2 linked regions of the Desulfosporosinus acidiphilus SJ4 genome follow. The protein of the gene in region 1 binds, or shares a complex with, the protein of each later gene. Links are inferred from orthologs where the notes say so. Each region holds a gene or a part of one and is shown in the gene's direction. Other genes may lie near its edges.

The links.
Region 2: the proteins of tig (region 1) and rpsG are in contact, whole or in part, in a crystal structure (PDB 3GTY), measured with the Thermotoga maritima proteins. The link is inferred for Desulfosporosinus acidiphilus SJ4 from one-to-one orthologs. Residues at the interface, in WP_004081061.1 of Thermotoga maritima: Glu122, Val124, Val129, Leu130, Tyr133, Glu188, Gly259, Ile262, Tyr263, Glu266, Ser270, Glu273, Gln274, Glu277, Arg308, Gln311, Ile312, Ser315, Tyr316, Glu325, Arg329, Arg336, Leu363, Phe366, Trp367, Arg373, Leu377, Arg381, Leu384, Glu387; in WP_004081843.1 of Thermotoga maritima: Lys34, Lys52, Lys55, Glu59, Arg62, Gln63, Glu66, Asn67, Lys69, Val71, Arg95, Ala109, Lys110, Lys111, Gly112, Arg113, Pro114, Glu117, Glu121, Ile124, Ala125, Tyr127, Asn128, Asn129, Thr130, Gly131, Lys135, Asp139, Arg142, Met143.

The regions. Positions count from the first base shown.
Region 1 is NC_018068.1:4,486,348-4,493,629, reverse strand. The notes cover bases 2,634-5,620. They hold tig (trigger factor), read left to right. Parts: upstream 2,634-3,478; coding sequence 3,479-4,762; downstream 4,763-5,620. Other genes in these bases: clpX (ATP-dependent Clp protease ATP-binding subunit ClpX), read left to right, coding at 4,804-5,620; DESACI_RS20670 (polysaccharide deacetylase family protein), read left to right, coding at 2,634-3,155. Also shown: DESACI_RS20680 (DUF421 domain-containing protein), read right to left, coding at 1-468; DESACI_RS20675 (MGDG synthase family glycosyltransferase), read left to right, coding at 654-1,805; more of DESACI_RS20670, read left to right, coding at 1,845-2,633; more of clpX, read left to right, coding at 5,621-6,069; ATP-dependent protease LonB, read left to right, coding at 6,254-7,282. UniProt on the Bacillus subtilis protein: Involved in protein export. Acts as a chaperone by maintaining the newly synthesized protein in an open conformation. Functions as a peptidyl-prolyl cis-trans isomerase.
Region 2 is NC_018068.1:494,682-501,897, forward strand. The notes cover bases 1-2,921. They hold rpsG (30S ribosomal protein S7), read left to right. Parts: upstream 1-1,186; coding sequence 1,187-1,657; downstream 1,658-2,921. Other genes in these bases: rpoC (DNA-directed RNA polymerase subunit beta'), read left to right, coding at 1-315; DESACI_RS02365 (L7Ae/L30e/S12e/Gadd45 family ribosomal protein), read left to right, coding at 385-636; rpsL (30S ribosomal protein S12), read left to right, coding at 724-1,143; fusA (elongation factor G), read left to right, coding at 1,697-2,921. In the rest of the region: more of fusA, read left to right, coding at 2,922-3,775; tuf (elongation factor Tu), read left to right, coding at 3,886-5,088; rpsJ (30S ribosomal protein S10), read left to right, coding at 5,282-5,587; rplC (50S ribosomal protein L3), read left to right, coding at 5,756-6,385; rplD (50S ribosomal protein L4), read left to right, coding at 6,409-7,032; DESACI_RS02405 (50S ribosomal protein L23), read left to right, coding at 7,032-7,216.

The DNA.
Region 1 (7,282 bases):
ATCCTTGGGGATTGTTGGCCTATTCTGAGATTTGGGGAAAACACTCAGCTGTCCGTTGGTCTCTAAAACTGCAAATTCGACTTCAGCGATGTTTGGTACATTTTTAATACGCAGCTCTTCCAGCAAATCAGTGAGACTATAACGATTTTTTCTAAGTTCATCTTCTATGATTTTTCCCCGCTCAATAAGGACGCTGGGTGTGCCGCAAATAATTGCTCTGGCACGTTCGCTTTTTAAGGAAATCCAAGCCAATGTTATGCCAGTTAAGAGCAGAACTAAAATGGGTATAATACCGCTGAGAAGGGGAATACCGATATTTTCGCTTGGAATGGCAGCCAGTTCGGAAATCATAATAATAACAACCAGTTCAAAAGGCTGCAACTGACCGATTTCCCGTTTTCCCATAAGGCGAAGGGCTATAATAACCAAGGCATACAGTATAAGAGTTCTGAGCACGACGATGATCATTTTCCTACTCCTTTTTGGATAGATTTCTCACGCTTGGATCGACGGAATTATTTGCTAAAGTATAGTTCCCTCAAAGATTGTGAGTTATCCCTTCGATTCATTGGGTTCTCCATAATTTGGCGAATTGCCAATTTCACGCTATAATGGTCAAAAGAATTAAACATAGTTCACAAGGAGGTTTGTTCGTGGAACACTTAAATGTGCTGATTTTTTCGGCGTCATTTGGCGCCGGGCATGTTCGAGCCGCAGATGCAATTATAGAAGCTCTGCGAGCTAAGGACCCGAACGTTAAGATTACCCACCTGGACTTTGGCGCTTTTTTGAGCAAGACATTTAATTCAGTGGTTAAAAATACTTATATTGAACTTATTAAACATACTCCCAGACTATGGGGCAAGTTTTATTACCGCACTTCGAAGATCCCTCCGGGTTCCTTATTTCAGCGCTTTCTGAATGGTTTAGGGCGACGGGAATTCGTGAGATTTATTCAGGTTTTACAGCCTGACCTCGTAATTTGCACCTATCCGACGGTTGCGGGCGTTTTAGCACAACAAAGACTCAGGGGAGTGTTAAATGTTCCCTTGGTGACGGTGGTCACGGATTATGCGGTGCATAGTCAGTGGATTCACCCCGGGGTAGATCATTACATTGTAGGATGTGAAGGGGTTTATGAAGGGTTAGTAGCTCGAGGAATTAATCCCCAATCCATCCATATCAGCGGGATTCCTGTAAGTCCAAAGTTTGAAAGGACCTTGGATCGCCAAAAGATCTTGAATAAATTAAATATGAATCCCAAGCTCCCTACCGTATTAGTGATGGGCGGAGCGTATGGAGTTTTAGGCGGAGCAAAATGGCTTTGCAAAACTTTATCGGAAGCTGCAGTTCCTTTGCAGACTATTGTAGTTTGCGGGCAGGACGAAAAATTATACAAAGCTTTGGACTCGCTGGTCGAAGATAACAAGAATCCTCTGGTACGCTTCGGTTTCGTCAACAATGTTGAGGAATTGATGAGTGCAGCGGATATGATCATAACAAAGGCCGGAGGACTGACAGTTTCGGAAGCCTTGACAAAACGTCTTCCTTTAGTAATTTTCAAACCAATTCCTGGTCAAGAGGAAGAGAATGCCCGCTATTTGGCGCAAATCGGCGCCGGCCGGGTTGCAGAGAACGAAGATGAGCTGGAGAAAATTGTCTTTACCCTTTTAGAACGTCCCGAGATTTTAGAAGGAATGCGCGGAGCAGCTGCGAAGGCTGTTCCGGGTCGTGCAGCGGAACGGGCCTTGGAGGGAATCCTGCAGCTTGTGGAAGAGCGGCGCAGCACCCAGAGGATTGGTTAGGATTCGGAAGGAGTATCAAGAAAGATAGGGAGATAGAACATGTTTTGGGCAGTTATGGTAATTGGTTTCATATTGATATGTGCGGCGCTCTATACTATTATCCCTGACTTGTTTCTCCATCGCCTGGGTTTTGGAAGCTGGAAGCGGCAATATAGTCCGGGAGTTGCACTCACCTTTGATGATGGGCCTGATCCCATGATCACTCCACGTTTGCTGGAAGTATTGAAACGCCGCAAACTTTCAGTAACCTTCTTTGTAATTGCCGAAAAGGCAGCGAAATATCCGGAATTAATTCGACAGATGGTGAAAGAAGGGCATCAAATTGGTGTCCATTCCCTCTCTCATCATTATGCTTGGTTTACATCCCCATGGAAAACAGCCCGGGAATGGACAGAAAGTGTTCGTATCTTGGAGCAACTGATGGATAAAAAAATAACTTGGATGCGCCCTCCGTGGGGGACCTTTAATCTCGTCACTTGGTTGTGGCTTAAAAGACATAACATGAGAGCTGTCTTATGGAACGCCGAAGGCCATGATTGGGAGGCCCGGCGCTCACCTGAAGATATTAATGCCAGGATCCTAAAAAAGGTCAATGAGGGGTCCATTGTCGTCCTTCATGACAGCGGCGGAGAAAGCGGAGCACCGGAAAATACCCTAAGGGCCTTGGAGTTAATAGCGGACAAAATCCCGCAGCAATTAAAGTTGCCCTTTGTTCCCCTTGAATTTCCCGATTGGTCCTTGGGGCGACGCTTAACGTTCAGACTATGGGAAAAGTGGGAGCACCATTATGCTAAACAACATCATGTAGAGCGGGTTGATGATACGAATATTTTCCGTTTGGAAAAAACGATCTATGAGGGACCTGAACTTTACTCGGAAGAGGGAACCTTATTAGCGCAGAAAGGCGATACGGTGGCAGAAATCCATATCGATAATATTCGGCTTCAGGCTAAAGGACGAGACGCCCAGAAAACGGCGCTCAAGGCCATGCGTAAAGCTCTGATATCATTTCCGGATCTGGCGCGATATATAGCCAATAATCCGGGATACTCTAACATAAAAGTATTTATCGGTGAAACATTACTCTACCGCGGGGTAAAAGGGTTTGGCTTTACGGTTCAAGATTTGCCCGATACTTGGAAGAGCAAGGGTATTGCCTGGCTGCAAAGGACGATCATGCTCATCTATCATCCGGAAGGTAAAGAACGACAAAATGGTCGTTTAGGGAACAAAACGAAATTAGTTTGGATTAGCAGAGAAAAGCTGCTTTCCTACGCTGCCTCGGGAATAACCTTTGGCAATAAGGCAGTTAATGAGGGTCAAACATTACATAGCAAGACAAATGGCTAATCGTTAAGCTAATCGTTAATAGGAGCTAAGAGCAAACCTTAAGAACTTGTATGTCTTGTATTTGATTACGGAGCTTAAGTCTGGTATAATGTGCTAGTGTATTTTTCGGTTCGATTTATGCCCATTTTACGTGAAACTTTGTGATAAAGGGGGAACGATATGTTCCCCCTTAGGCAGATTTAAGCTTTAATGTCTGAAATTAAACTTTTTAGGATGTATTTGGCTTAAGCGGGGTTTGTAGTCTTGAAAAAAAGGCAAGACTATTGAAGTATCCCAAACTTGCCTTGCACATAGAGTAAATAGTGTTTTAAGGGGGAGAACATATGTCAGTCTCGGTTGAAAATGTTGAAAAAAATGTAGTGGCTTTGCAAGTTACAGTTGAAGCGGAAAAATTCGCTCAAGCTGTGGATCAAGCTGCAAAAAGCTTGGCTAAAAGGGTGAATGTTCCCGGCTTCCGCAAAGGGAAAGCTCCTCGCCGGATGGTAGAACTTCAAGTGGGTAAGGCAGCTCTCTATGATGAGGCTCTTGACCATATCATCGGGCCAGCTTATGCTCAAGCTGTTGAAGAAAGCGGAATTAATCCTGTTGATCGTCCTGATGTTGAGCTGGTTCAGATCGAAGAGGGTAAAGAACTGATTTTTAAAGCTAAAGTCGTCGTTCGCCCAGAAGTCATTTTAGGCGATTATAAAGGCTTAGAAATAGAACAAGATGTTGCCAGCGTCACTGAAGAAGAAGTTGTGGAAGAATTAAAGGGCAGACAACAACAGCATGCTAGACTCTTAAGCATAGAAGATGGTAAAATTGAAGATGGGGATATTGTGACCCTTGACTTTGAGGGCTTCACCAATGATGTTCCCTTTGCGGGCGGCAAGGCTGAGAATTATGAGCTTGTCATTGGTTCAGGGACCTTTATTCCTGGTTTTGAAGAAGGTCTCATAGGTGCTGAGGTTGGTAAGGAGATTGATGTCAACGTTACCTTCCCTGATGAATATCATAGTGCAGAGCTAGCAGGGCAAAAAGCTGTTTTTAAATGCAATGTTAAAAAAGTCCAACGTAAAGAGCTTTCGCCTTTAGATGATGAATTTGCAAAAGATGTTAGTGAATTTGATACTCTTGATGAATTGAAAAACGATTTGCGGAATAAATTAATGAAGATCGCTGAATCAAAAGTAAAAGATGATCACCTAAAAGCGATTATTACGAAAGTGGTAGACAACGCCAGTGTTGAAATTCCAGAAGCGATGTTTACGCAACGAATTGATGAGATGTTCGAGGAATTGAATACCAGCCTCATTCAGCAGGGAATGAACATGGATCAGTACTATCAGTTTACGAACTCTTCAGAGGAAATCATGCGGGAACGATTACGTCCTCAGGCCGTGGAAAGCGTTAAAAGAGATTTAGTTTTAGAAGCTGTAGCAAAAGCAGAAGGAATTACGGTCACTGAAGACGAAGTAAATGAAGGACTCAAAAATCTTAGTGAGCGTTTTAAACAAGACCCTGCATTGCTCAAACAATCCCTTCTAGAGCGTGGACAGATGGAGTTCTATAAACAAAGTTTGATTCAAGAGAAGACCGTCAACTTTTTAGTAGAACAGAATGCCTAACTACGCCTTAGAGGGAAATTCTGAGGTATAGAGGTGAGAGGATGGCAAAGTACACCGACGACAAAAATCAACTAAAGTGTTCATTTTGCGGTAAAACCCAGGAGCAAGTCAAGAAACTGGTTGCCGGCCCGGGCGTTTATATCTGCGATGAATGTATTGAACTTTGTAATGAAATTATTGAGGAAGAGCTCACAGACGATTTGGGAGTTGAGATCGGAGAGATCTTAAAGCCTAAGGAAATCCGGGCGATTATTGATCAATATGTTATTGGTCAAGAAGAAGCGAAAAAGGCACTTTCCGTAGCGGTATACAATCATTACAAGCGTATTAATCTTGGTATGAAGATTGATGATGTGGAATTGCAGAAATCCAATATTATTATGCTTGGCCCCACTGGTTCGGGAAAAACTTTGCTGGCCTCGACTCTGGCTAAGGTTCTTAATGTTCCCTTTGCTATCGCTGATGCCACATCGCTTACAGAAGCTGGTTATGTAGGCGAGGATGTCGAAAATATTCTCTTAAAATTAATCCAAGCAGCTGATTATGATGTTGAAAAGGCAGAAAAAGGTATTGTCTATATTGACGAAATCGATAAAATTGCCCGCAAATCAGAAAACCCTTCCATTACCAGGGATGTATCAGGAGAAGGAGTTCAGCAAGCCTTACTGAAGATTCTCGAAGGAACAGTCGCCAGTGTACCTCCACAAGGTGGGCGGAAACATCCTCATCAGGAATTTATTCAGTTGGATACCACAAATATCCTCTTCATCGTCGGCGGGGCTTTTGATGGAATCGAAAAGATCATCAAGAATCGTACCGGTGAAAAGACCATGGGTTTTGGGGCCGATATCCAAAACAAAAAGGATTTGAAAATCGGGGAAGTTCTCAAAGGAATTTTGCCTGCGGACTTGCAAAAGTATGGGCTTATCCCCGAGTTTGTTGGACGTCTCCCCATCATTGTGACCTTGGATGCGCTGGATGAATCTGCCTTAGTCAGAATCCTGACTGAACCTAAAAATGCTCTGGTTAAACAGTATCAGAAGCTTATGGAATTAGACGGCGTAACTTTGGAATTTAAAGACTCGGCCCTTACATCCATTGCCTCTGAGGCGATTCGCCGCAATACCGGTGCACGGGGATTAAGAGCTATCGTGGAAGAGCTTATGCTTAATGTTATGTACGATTTGCCTTCCCGCACTGATGTAACCAAATGCGTAGTAACCCAAGAAGTAGTTCAGAAGAAGGAAGAGCCGATGTTGGTTATGGCTGATAAGGTTAAAAAAGGCAAGAAGGAAGAATCTGCCTGAACTTTGAAGCCTGAAGCCTGAGCAACAAATATGAACGATTAATACGTGGGCTGCAACAAAACCTGTAGATTTTGGTTTTGTTGCAGCCTTTTAGTTTTCTCTCTATCTTTGTGAAATTAAATGTTTTTAATTTAAATCTGCTGGCAATACTAAAAGGGAGAAAAAACTGAGAGGAAATGAGTGTATGAATGGACTGGGCGGAATAGTTATGGTCGTTCAGTTGGTTTTTGCTGTTGTCATCGGGCTGTATTTTTGGGGAATGCTCAAATCGCAACAGGGTAATAAAATCTCCGTTGAACGCGAATCACGTAAAGAACTTGAGAGGCTGCAAAAGATGCGTAAAATCGCTTTAACAACTCCTTTAGCCGAAAAAACTCGTCCTATTCATTTCGAAGAGATTATCGGTCAAAAAGAGGGTATCAAGGCGTTAAGAGCTGCGCTTTGCGGTCCCAATCCCCAGCATGTTTTGATCTATGGGGCTCCGGGTATCGGTAAAACTGCAGCTGCTCGTTTAATTTTAGAAGAGGCCAAGAAAAATCCCCTTTCTCCTTTTAAAGAGAGTGCCTGTTTCACTGAGATTGACGGGGCGACAGCTCGCTTTGACGAGAGGGGTATAGCCGATCCTCTGATAGGTTCAGTCCATGACCCGATTTACCAAGGGGCCGGAGCCATGGGTTTGGCTGGAATTCCTCAGCCAAAACAGGGAGCTGTCACGAAAGCCCATGGAGGCATCCTATTTATTGACGAAATAGGGGAACTTCATCCGATCCAGATTAATAAGCTTCTAAAAGTTTTGGAAGACCGAAAAGTAATTTTAGAAAGTGCCTATTACAGTTCAGAGGATCCGAATATTCCCCAGCATATTCACGATATTTTCCAGAATGGGCTTCCGGCAGATTTTCGTCTTGTTGGGGCCACCACTCGCAGCCCGGAGGAAATCCCGCCTGCCATACGCTCCCGGTGCATGGAAGTTTACTTCCGTGGCTTGCTTCCCGACGAAATTGCGGAGATTGCTCGTGTTGCCGCAGCAAAAATGGATATGACCTTTACTCCGAGTGCCATAGAAGTCATTAAGCAATTTGCCTCTAATGGACGGGAAGCTGTTAATATGGTCCAACTAGCCGCAGGGGTAGCCTTAACAGAACGCCTGACAGAAGTGGACGTGGAAATTGTTGAATGGGTGGTCACTACAGGACAATATACCCCTCGTCCC
Region 2 (7,216 bases), 4.0 Mb from region 1 along the record:
CTGCTGCCGGGCGGTCTCATTGATATTTTTGATTTTCAGGACGAGAACGCCAAAGCAATTGCCAATGGAGGAGAACCGGCTGTCGCTCACGCAGTATTGCTGGGGATAACCAAAGCCTCGTTGGCCACAGATTCCTTCCTGTCTGCTGCTTCGTTCCAAGAAACAACCCGAGTCCTTACCGAAGCAGCGATCAAAGGAAAAGTGGACCCCCTCTTAGGTCTCAAAGAGAATGTTATCATCGGTAAGCTTATTCCTGCAGGAACGGGCATGGCTCGCTATCGAAATATCAAAACCTTCGATGCAAATCCGGTTTGAAATTATTGACACGTTTGAATGCAAATGCTAAACTACTATAGTGTGTGACTAAGGGAGGAAAGCATATTGCTGCTTGATGAAACCTTTAAACAAGCTAGAAATAAGACCGTCGGCTTAAAGCAAACCCAACGCGCCTTGGAAAAAGGTACGGTTCGTTGTGTTTATGTAGCAAAAGATGCCGAAGCTCATGTTTTACGTCCGATTCTTGAATGGTGCAGGACCCATAATGTTGAACGCATAGAAGTCTCAACCATGAAGGAACTTGGCAATGCCTGCGGAATTGAAGTGGGTACTGCGGTGGCGGCGATCTTGGAAGACTAATGTATCGTGCTGGTTTTGGAATTGCTTGCTAAATGCTGAAGCAAGCAATTCCTTGTATATTGATTTGATCAGAAAGGAGGTGGAGACATGCCGACAATCAACCAACTCATTCGCAAAGGTCGTACTTCAGTTGGAAAAAAATCGACAGCTCCAGCTTTACAGTGGGGCTATAACTCTCTTAAACGTAAACAATTCCCGTCGGGCGGTTCCTCGCAAAAGAGAGGGGTGTGCACAAGGGTTTATACGACAACTCCTAAAAAGCCTAACTCAGCGCTTCGTAAGGTTGCTCGTGTTCGTTTGACAAATCAACTGGAAGTTACTGCATATATTCCCGGTATTGGTCACAACCTGCAAGAGCACTCCGTGGTTCTTCTCCGCGGAGGTCGTGTTAAAGATCTGCCTGGCGTACGGTATCACGTAATTCGCGGTGCCCTTGATACAACAGCTGTGCAAAAACGCGCCCAAGGCCGCTCGAAATACGGAGCAAAACGTCCCAAAAAAGCCTAATTTGATTTAGGATGATTGAGTACGCTATAAAGGAGGGATACTGATGCCACGTAAGGGATATATTGCTAAACGGGAAGTTCTGCCTGATCCGATTTATAAGAACCAGACAGTAACAAAGTTTATCAATCAGATTATGTTAGATGGTAAGAAGGGGACTGCTGAGGCTATTTGCTACAGCGCCTTTGATATGATTCAGGAAAAAGCCGGTAAAGATCCGCTGGAAGTCTTTAATAATGCCCTGAAAAACGTAATGCCGGTTTTGGAAGTTAAGGCCCGTCGTGTCGGTGGAGCCAACTATCAAGTTCCTATCGAAGTACGTGCAGAACGTCGTTCGACTCTCGCACTCCGCTGGCTTGTTGCTATGGCGCGTAAGCGCGGCGAGAAAACGATGCAAGAGAAAATTGCTGCTGAGTTGCTCGATGCAGCTAACAATACAGGCGGCTCTGTCAAAAAGAAGGAAGATATGCATAAAATGGCTGAAGCGAATAAAGCTTTTGCGCATTACAAGTGGTAGTTTGTGGCACACTGATTTTGACAGAAAGGGGGAATCGCAGTGGCAAGACAAAATTCACTTGAAAATACGCGTAATATTGGAATCATGGCCCATATTGACGCCGGGAAGACAACTGTTACAGAACGTATTCTTTTCTATACAGGACGTGTGCATAAAATTGGTGAAGTTCATGATGGCGCAGCAACGATGGACTGGATGGTCCAAGAACAAGAGCGCGGTATTACGATTACTTCTGCGGCAACAACTTGTCAATGGAGAAACAATCGGATTAACATTATTGACACACCTGGGCACGTGGACTTCACTGTAGAAGTTGAACGTTCTCTGCGGGTGCTCGACGGTGCTGTAGCGGTATTTTGTTCCGTAGGCGGAGTTGAGCCCCAGTCTGAAACGGTTTGGCGTCAGGCGGATAAATACAAGGTTCCGCGTATTGCTTATATTAATAAAATGGACCGGATGGGAGCCGACTTCTTCCGTGGTGTTTCCATGATCTCTGACCGATTGGGTGCCAGGCCTGTTCCGATTCAGGTGCCTATTGGCGTGGAAGACAGCTTTAAAGGCGTCGTAGATCTGGTAACAATGACAGCGATCATTTACACGGATGATTTAGGAACAACCGCAGAGCATAATGCGATCCCTGAAGAGTTACAGGATTTAGCGAATGAATACCGAGAAAAGCTCGTTGAGGCTGTTGCCGAGACCAGCGAAGAGCTCATGATGAAATATCTCGAAGGTGAAGAATTAACCGAAGAGGAAATCCGCGCGGGTATTCGCAACGGCGTTATAGGCAACAAGTTTATTCCGGTGTTGTGCGGTTCAGCTTTTAAGAATAGAGGCGTTCAACCTCTCTTGGATGCTGTTGTTGACTATATGCCATCTCCGTTGGATGTTCCTCCAATTAAAGGTGTTAATCCGGATACCGGAGAAGATGATCATAGAACTGCATCCGACACCGAACCATTTTCCGCCTTGGCCTTTAAGATCATGGCAGACCCCTTTGTTGGGAAACTGGCTTTCTTCCGGGTCTATTCCGGGGTACTAAGCGCCGGTTCTTATGTATTCAACTCAACAAAAGGTAAGAAGGAACGGATCGGCCGTATTCTCCAAATGCACGCTAACCACCGTGAAGACATTCCGGAGGTTCGCTCAGGCGATATAGCAGCAGCAGTCGGTCTGAAAGATACGACCACTGGAGATACACTTTGTGATGAGAAACAGCCGATTATTCTTGAAAAAATGGTCTTCCCTGAGCCGGTTATCGATGTTGCAATCGAGCCAAAGACAAAAGCAGACCAGGAGAAAATGGGCGGCGCCTTATCACGTTTGGCTGAAGAAGACCCAACGTTCAGAATGCGTACAGACGTTGAGACGGGGCAAACAATTATCGCCGGTATGGGTGAACTCCATCTGGAGATTATTGTTGACCGTTTACAGCGGGAATTTAAAGTTCAATGTGACGTAGGACGTCCTCAGGTTGCCTATAAAGAAACTATCCGCAAAGCGGTTAAAGCTGAAGGAAAGTTCGTACGTCAGTCAGGCGGCCGTGGTCAATACGGACACTGCTGGGTTGAATTTGAACCTATGGAACCAGGATCCGGTTTTGAATTTGTCAATAAAATTGTTGGTGGGGTTATTCCTCGCGAATATATTAACCCAATCGGCGATGGTATCGAAGAAGCTATGCAAAACGGTATTCTCGCAGGATATCCTGCTCTCGATATACGGGCTACAGTCGTTGACGGCTCCTATCACGATGTTGACTCTTCAGAAATGGCCTTTAAGATTGCCGGCTCTATGGCTTTCAAAGCCGGTACCGCTAAAGCCGACCCGGTAATTTTGGAACCTGTTATGAAAGTTGAAGTAACGGTCCCTGAGGAATATATGGGTGATGTCATCGGTGATATCAGCTCACGTCGTGGACGTATTGAAGGAATGGAAGCTCGCGGTAATTCCCAAGTTGTACGCGGCTTTGTTCCTCTCGCTGAAATGTTTGGTTATTCGACAGATTTACGGTCAGCCACCCAAGGTCGTGGAGTATACGTGATGCAATTTGACCATTACGAAGATGTTCCAAAGACCATTGCTGACGGCATTATAGCAAAACGTCAAGGTGCGTAAGCAAGGATTAAAGACCGGGGTTCAAATTCTTTTCAAGCTTGAAGAGGGTTTGAACTTCGGTACCTCGCTGAATTATAAAAACCCTGAAATATTTAAAAGGAGTGAAAAACATGGGAAAAGCGAAATACGAACGTACAAAACCACATGTTAACGTTGGAACCATCGGACACGTAGACCACGGTAAAACAACGACCACAGCTGCAATCACTGTTGTTCTTTCTAAAGTCGGCGGTGCTGTAGCTACAGCATTTGACCAAATCGACAAAGCTCCGGAAGAGCGTGAACGTGGTATTACCATTTCTACCGCTCACGTTGAGTACGAAACCGAAACCCGTCACTATGCACACGTTGACTGCCCAGGGCACGCTGACTATGTCAAGAACATGATCACCGGTGCTGCTCAAATGGACGGCGCAATCCTCGTTGTATCTGCTGCTGACGGTCCTATGCCGCAAACCCGTGAACACATTCTCTTGGCTCGCCAAGTTGGTGTTCCCAGTATCGTTGTTTGGCTTAATAAAGCCGACATGGTTGATGACGCCGAACTTATAGAGCTCGTAGAAATGGAAATTCGTGAACTCTTAAGTTCTTATGAATTTGATGGCGACAATATTCCCATCGTTCCCGGATCTGGACTTAAAGCACTGCAATGTGGCTGCGGAAAACGCGATTGCGAGTGGTGCGGAAAAATCTGGAACCTTATGGATGCAGTTGATTCCTACATTCCTACTCCGGAACGTGACACCGATAAGCCTTTCTTGATGCCAGTTGAGGATGTTTTCACCATTACCGGTCGTGGTACCGTTGCTACCGGTCGTGTTGAGCGTGGTCAAGTGAAGGTCGGAGACGAAGTTGAGATCGTCGGATTAAGCACCGCTGCTCGTAAAACTGTTGTAACCGGCGTTGAGATGTTCCGTAAACTCTTAGACCAAGCACAAGCTGGAGACAATATCGGTGCACTCCTCCGTGGTGTTGAGCGTAAAGATATTGAGCGCGGTCAAGTTTTAGCGAAAACCGGCTCCATTAAACCTCACACCAAGTTTTCCGGAGAGGTTTACATCCTGAACAAAGAAGAAGGCGGACGTCATACTCCTTTCTTCAACAACTATCGTCCTCAATTCTATTTCCGTACAACCGATGTTACCGGTGTAATCGATCTTCCTGAAGGAACTGAAATGGTTATGCCCGGCGACCGTGTAACGATTGATGTTGAACTCATTACTCCAATCGCTATGGAAGAAGGACTTCGTTTTGCTATCCGTGAAGGCGGCAGAACTGTAGGTTCAGGAATTGTTGCCAAAATTAACGAGTAATTAGTCTTTTAAAGACACTAAATTAGAGAGGAAGAGATTCTTCCTCTCTAATTGTGAAGGTCAGGTGAAGGAATGCCATCTGACCTCTGATATCTGGAATGGCGCAAAAGGTTGCTAGGCAGGTGACTCCGCTTGCCTGGGGAATTTTTGCGCTCAACCCGTGTAACGGGAATTTAAGGAGGTAGAATTTAAAATGAGCCAAAAAATCAGAATTCGCTTAAAGGCTTTTGATCACAAAACCTTGGATCAATCTGCAGAACGTATTGTAGAAACCGCAAAGAGGACAGGAGCTCAAGTCAGTGGACCGATTCCTCTCCCTACTGAGAAGAACATTTACACAATTTTGCGTTCCCCTCATGTTAACAAGGATTCAAGGGAACAATTTGAGATGCGGACGCATAAGCGCCTCATTGATATCCTTGAGCCTACGTCAAAAACTGTGGATGCCTTAATGCGCTTAGATCTCCCCGCTGGGGTTGATATTGAGATTAAGCTCTAATTCTTTATTTTTTTGTAGCTTAATTATAAGTCTTGTGATATAATATGTTGTACTTGTCGCGAGAAACGCCCGGTAGCGTGTAGAAAAATTGCGATGAGATAAATAAGATGACACTCTCGTGCACCAGAGTAATCCGGCGCACTTCAAAGTGTCTAGGAGGTGGCATTCGTGTCAAAAGGAATTCTAGGTAAAAAAATAGGGATGACCCAAGTCTTCACTAGCGAAGGAAAAGTCATTCCGGTCACAGTGGTGGAAGCTGGTCCTTGCCCTGTGGTACAAAAGAAGACAGTTGCTACAGACGGATATAATGCTGTTCAACTGGGTTTTTCTGTACTTCGTGAAGGATTGACCAACAAGCCTCGCCAAGGACATTTCCAAAAGGCAAACTTGAAGCCTATGCGTTATGTCAGAGAATTCAGGGTAGAAGACATCGACAGCTATGAAATTGGTCAAGAAGTCAATGCGGACCTGTTTACAGTCGGCGATCGCGTGGATGTCGTTGGTACTTCAAGAGGCAAAGGCTTTGAAGGTATGATTAAACGCAACGGTGCCAGCCGCGGACCAATGGCTCACGGTTCAAAATATCATCGTCGCTCAGGTTCCCTTGGCGCGAAAGGCCCGGCTCGTGTTTTCAAAGGCCGTGTTTTGCCAGGCCGTATGGGCGGCGAGCGTGTAACTGTACAAAACTTGGAGGTCATCCGAGTTGACTTAGATAAAAACCTGATCTTGATCAAAGGGGCTGTCCCGGGAGCGAAAAAATCATTGCTCATTCTGAAGCCTTCTGTCAAGGCGAAGTAGCACTGAGAAAGGAGGAATAAGCAATGCCTAAAGTTCAAGTAGTAAATATGCAAGGCGCACCTGTTGGTGAAATTGAACTAAGTGATAATATCTTTGGAATTACACCCAATGTTCCTGTTCTTCATTCAGCCGTTGTTTCCCAATTAGCTTCTCTGCGGCACGGAACGCAATCAGCTCTGCTGCGCGGCGAAGTACGCGGAGGCGGACGCAAACCATGGCGTCAAAAGGGAACTGGCCGTGCACGTTCCGGAAGTTCACGCTCCCCTGTTTGGAGAGGCGGCGGTGTTGTATTCGCACCGAAACCGCGTAAGTATGGATTTAAATTGCCGAAGAAAGTTAGACGTCTGGCTTTACACTCAGCACTTTCTTCGAAAGTCATAGAACAACAGCTTATCGTGTTGGATGCTCTGAAATTGGAAGAGGTTAAGACACGTGAAATCGTTAAACTTCTCAAGGCTCTGCAAGTCAGCAAGAAGGCAATGATTGTCACGGATGAGGTTGACGAAGCGGTTTTCCGTTCGGCTAGTAACATAGAGGGTGTAGTCACCATGGATGTTGCTGGGATGAATGTCGTAGACTTGCTCAACCATGATGTTCTTGTCATGACTAAGGCTGCGATCTCAAAAACAGAGGAGGTGTTTGCGTAATGCGCGACGCACGTGAGGTCCTCAAAAGTCCGGTTATCTCTGAAAAATCAGTAGGTCTTGTTGAGGAAAACAAATACTCCTTCTGGGTTAATCCAGCAGCTAATAAAATCGAAATCAAAGCCGCAGTAGAAAAAATGTTTAAGGTTTCCGTAGTGGACATTCACACCATCAATGTTCGCGGGAA